2 regions of the Streptomyces sp. NBC_00670 genome follow, and region 2 is predicted to be linked to the other one. Evidence: riboswitches for the same ligand, from Rfam matches in the RefSeq annotation. Region 2 holds a riboswitch; the other holds the start of a gene.
What was found. Region 2 has a riboswitch for glycine ahead of gcvP (aminomethyl-transferring glycine dehydrogenase). Riboswitches for the same ligand answer to the same signal wherever they lie in the genome.
Positions count from the first base shown of each region.

Region 1: another riboswitch for glycine. It lies ahead of gcvT (glycine cleavage system aminomethyltransferase GcvT); the one in region 2 lies ahead of gcvP (aminomethyl-transferring glycine dehydrogenase).

Region 1 covers NZ_CP109017.1:5,226,596-5,228,791, reverse strand. Annotated here, with positions in the region: gene OIE12_RS23365 (AAA family ATPase) at 1-612, opposite strand, end outside; glycine riboswitch at 866-967, shown strand; glycine riboswitch at 968-1,087, shown strand; gene gcvT (glycine cleavage system aminomethyltransferase GcvT) at 1,161-2,196, shown strand, end outside.
Region 2 covers NZ_CP109017.1:1,187,622-1,189,817, forward strand. Annotated here, with positions in the region: gene gcvP (aminomethyl-transferring glycine dehydrogenase) at 1-1,045, opposite strand, end outside; glycine riboswitch at 1,227-1,323, opposite strand; partial or broken gene OIE12_RS05240 (PRC-barrel domain-containing protein) at 1,438-1,803, shown strand.

The DNA of each region.
Region 1 (2,196 bases), 4.0 Mb from region 2:
CAGGAGCGTGGCGGAGGCGCAGCCCTCGGGGAGCGTGCCGCGCTCGACCGCGCGCAGCAGCCGTCGCGCGGCCCTGCGGTGCCGGAGGAAGGCGTACGGCGAGACGCCCCGGCCGCGCTCGCGCTGGCCCGCGCGGGCCTGGTCGGCGCCGACGTCGAGGATCAGCAGGTGCAGGGCGCCGCCGCGGCGGCGGGCCTCGCGGGCGAGCCAGCCGCGCACCCAGGCTTGCGTGCCGCAGTCGTGCACGACCACGCCGCCGCCGGCGCGGACCGCGCGCCGCAGTCCGGCGTAGTGGGCGAGCCGGACGAGGGGGCGGTAGACGGCGTACGGGAGGAGGCGGGGGGTGCGGGCGTCCCAGCGGTCGCGGGTGTCCTGCGAGTCGATGCGGTGGCCGCGTACGGCGCGGTGCATCAGCGTGGACTTGCCGCTGCCGGGGAGGCCGGTGACGACGACGACGTCGTGGGGGGCGAAGGTCAGGCCGTGGGGGGTGCGGCCGGCGCGGTCGCGGAGGTCGCGGACGACGGGGGCGGTCGGTTGTGGCGGCAGCGCGACCGTTGTCCGGTCGGGCAGTGCGAGGGCCGGTGTCGTGCCGTACGCCGTGGACCTGTCCACCCTGATCGTCTCCCTCCGGGACATGCGAGTCCCTTCCCCGCCGAGCGTAAAGAAAAGGTAATGCACGGCGTCTCTCCAACAGGTCCGCCTCGTGCAACAGGCCTGCTACAGAGCGGGGGTGGGGTTCTGCGGGTGGTTCGTGGTCGCTCGCGCAGTCCCCACCCACCCGCACTCGCCGCACGCATCCCACCCACCCGAGCTCTCCCGCTCCGCGCGCATGCGATGATGGCGCCCCAACCGCATACCGGCCGTTTGAATCCGCGCGGGAGAGTCCCCGGCCCGAGGGCTGTGACCGGGGCGCCGAAGGAGCAAGCACTCCCTTGAATCTCTCAGGCCCAGTTACCGCGCGGGCGAGGCACATCTGAAAAGCGGACCGCCGACGACACGACCCCGGCGGTCCCACCCAAGGTGCAAGCCACGACCCCGTCACCGGGTCACGGCGAAGCTCTCAGGTTCCGATGACAGATGGGGAGGACAGGCAGTCGCAGTCGTACTCCGCGATGCCCGTCCACACCCGTCTCGCCACCCTCCACCCGGGAGAACGACCGATGAGCAGCACCACCCCCGGCACCCCCGCCACCCCCCGCCGCACCGCCCTCGACGCCCTGCACCGCTCCCTCGGCGCCACCATGACCGACTTCGCCGGCTGGGACATGCCCCTGCGCTACGGCTCCGAACGCGAGGAACACCTCGCCGTCCGCACCCGGGCCGGCCTGTTCGACCTCTCTCACATGGGCGAGATCGCCGTCACCGGCCCGGACGCCGCCGCCGTCCTCAACCACGCCCTGGTCGGCGACCTCCGCTCGGTCGCCGTCGGCCGCGCCCGCTACACCATGATCTGCCGCGCGGACGGCGGCATCCTCGACGACCTGATCGTCTACCGGCTCGCCGACACGGAGTACCTGGTCGTCGCCAACGCCTCCAACGCGCAGACCGTCCTCGACGCGCTCACCGAACGCGCCGCCGGCTTCGACGCCGAGGTGCGCGACGACCGGGACGCCTACGCGCTCCTCGCCGTCCAGGGCCCCGCCTCCCCCGGCATCCTCGCCTCCCTGACCGACGCCGACCTCGACGGCCTGAAGTACTACGCCGGCCTCCCCGGCACCGTCGCCGGCGTCCCCGCGCTGATCGCCCGCACCGGCTACACCGGCGAGGACGGCTTCGAACTGTTCGTCGCCCCCGCCGACGCGGAGAAGCTGTGGCAGGCACTCACCGAGGCCGGCGCGTCCGCGGGGCTCGTGCCGTGCGGGCTGTCCTGCCGGGACACGCTGCGCCTGGAGGCCGGCATGCCGCTGTACGGGCACGAGCTGACCACCGGGCTCACCCCGTTCGACGCCGGACTCGGCCGGGTGGTCAAGTTCGGCAAGGAGGGCGACTTCGTCGGCCGCGAGGCGCTGACCGCGGCCGCCGAACGGGCCGAGCAGAACCCGCCGCGGGTGCTCGTCGGGCTGGCCGCCGAGGGCCGCCGGGTGCCGCGCGCCGGCTACCCGGTCGTCGCGGACGGCACGGTGATCGGCGAGGTCACCTCGGGCGCGCCCTCCCCCACGCTCGGCAGGCCGATCGCCATGGCCTACGTCGACGCCG
Region 2 (2,196 bases):
CGGCGAGCAGCACCTGGGCGGTGCAGATGTTGCTGGTCGCCTTCTCACGGCGGATGTGCTGCTCCCGCGTCTGCAGGGCGAGCCGGTACGCCTTGTTGCCGTCGGCGTCCACGGAGACGCCGACGAGACGGCCGGGCAGGCTGCGCGCGAACTTCTCGCCCACCGCCATGTAGCCGGCGTGCGGCCCGCCGAAGCCCATGGGGACGCCGAACCGCTGGGTGGTGCCGACCGCGATGTCGGCGCCGAGCTCGCCGGGCGAGGTGAGCAGCGTGAGGGCGAGCAGGTCGGCGGCGACGGTGACGAGCGCACCGAGCTCGTGCGCCTGTTCGATGACGGGTCGGAGGTCGCGTACGGCTCCGGAGGCCCCCGGGTACTGCAGGAGGACGCCGTTGATCTCCCGCTCGGCGATCCCGGCCGGGATGCCGTCGCTCAGGTCGGCGACGAGGATCTCGACGCCGGTCGGCTCGGCCCGGGTCCGCAGCACGGCGACGGTCTGCGGCAGGGTGTCCGCGTCCACGAGGAACAGGCCGTTCTTGTTGCGGCCCATGCGCCGGGACAGCGCCATCGCCTCGGCGGCCGCAGTTCCCTCGTCGAGGAGGGAGGCGCCGGAGGTGGGCAGCCCGGTGAGGTCGGCGACGACGGTCTGGAAGTTGAGCAGCGCCTCGAGGCGGCCCTGCGAGATCTCCGGCTGGTACGGGGTGTACGCCGTGTACCAGGCGGGGTTCTCCATGACGTTGCGCAGGATGACCGGGGGCGTGAACGTGCCGTAGTAGCCCAGACCGATCATGGGGGTGAGCACCTGGTTGCGGTCGGCGAGGCCGCGCAGCTCGGCCAGTACCTCGGGCTCGGTACGGGCACCGGGCAGTCCCAGAGCCTCGGCGTTCTTGATCACGTCGGGGACGGCGGCCGCGGTCAGTTCGTCGAGCGAGCCGTAGCCGACCTGGGCGAGCATCTTCGCCCGGTCCCCGGCGTCGGGGCCGATGTGGCGCTGTTCGAACGGGATGCCCTGTTCGAGCTGGGAGAGCGGAGTGCGGTGGGCGGTCATTGCGGAGGCCTCCTGGTCTGGCGCGACCTGCGAGGGGCACCTCGGCGCGGGTACCCCGGCGGCCTCCCCCTCTGTCATCTCGACCTGAGAGCTTCGCCGGACCGGCCCGGAGCGGGCGCTGCGGCTTTCACCGTCGGTGAGAGCGGACACCGTCGATACCCGCTCTGCTTTCCAGAGTGACCTCGTCCGCGCGGTACGGGTGCCTGAGAGATTCCGGGGAGGAGTTGCTCCTTCGGCGCCCCCGGATCGTCTCCGGAGGGCTCTCCCGCGCGGGGTCGACGGCCGCTCACCAGCCTACCAGCGGGTCCTTCGGACCGGTTGCCGAGTGGCCGCCTCCCGGATGATGCCGTTTCGTGGTGTTTCCGACACGCACCGCCAGGAGGGACGGGACCGTGCAGACCGACATCGATCCGCGCAATCTGATCGGCCGCAAGGCGTTCGACCGCAAGGGCGCCAAGATCGGCACGATCGACGAGGTCTACCTCGACGACGCCACCGGGCTCCCGGAGTGGGCCGCCATACGCACCGGCCTCTTCTCCCGGGACGCGTTCGTGCCGCTGGGCCCCAGCGCGCTGGAGGACGGCACCCTCCGCGTCCCCTTCGAGCGCGCCTTGATCAGGGACGCCCCGGACTTCGGCGTCGGCCGCCACCTCTCCCCCGAGCAGGAACTGCAGCTCTACCACCACTACGGACTCGACGCCGCCGCCCCTCCCCCGGCGCCGGACCACTCGTTCGGCCGAGTGGCGGGAGGCAGGGACGGAGCGGAGGTCGGCGAGGGCGCCGACGGCGCCCTCCCGGCACCGGCGGACGAACTGGCGGGCACGGACGAGGCGTCCTGAGCCTTCCGGCCGCGCCGGGGCCGGCGGTCGGCACGGGACGCGTCGGCACCGGCCCCCGTCGCGCCGCCACGGACATCGGCGCCGGAGCCAGGGAGCTCGACGGCACCCCCACGTACAACGACGCCGGAGCCACGGGGCTCGACGGCGCCCCCGCCCGTCCTGGCGCCGGGGCTGCCCCCGCCCGTCCCGCTGCCGGGGCCGTGCGCCTCGCCGACGCCCGTGTGGACATCGGCGCCCGAACCGCCGGCCTCGGCAGCGCCCGGGCCCGGGCCCGCTCCAGCAACCCCTCCGCCCGCCTCGGCGTCGGAGCGA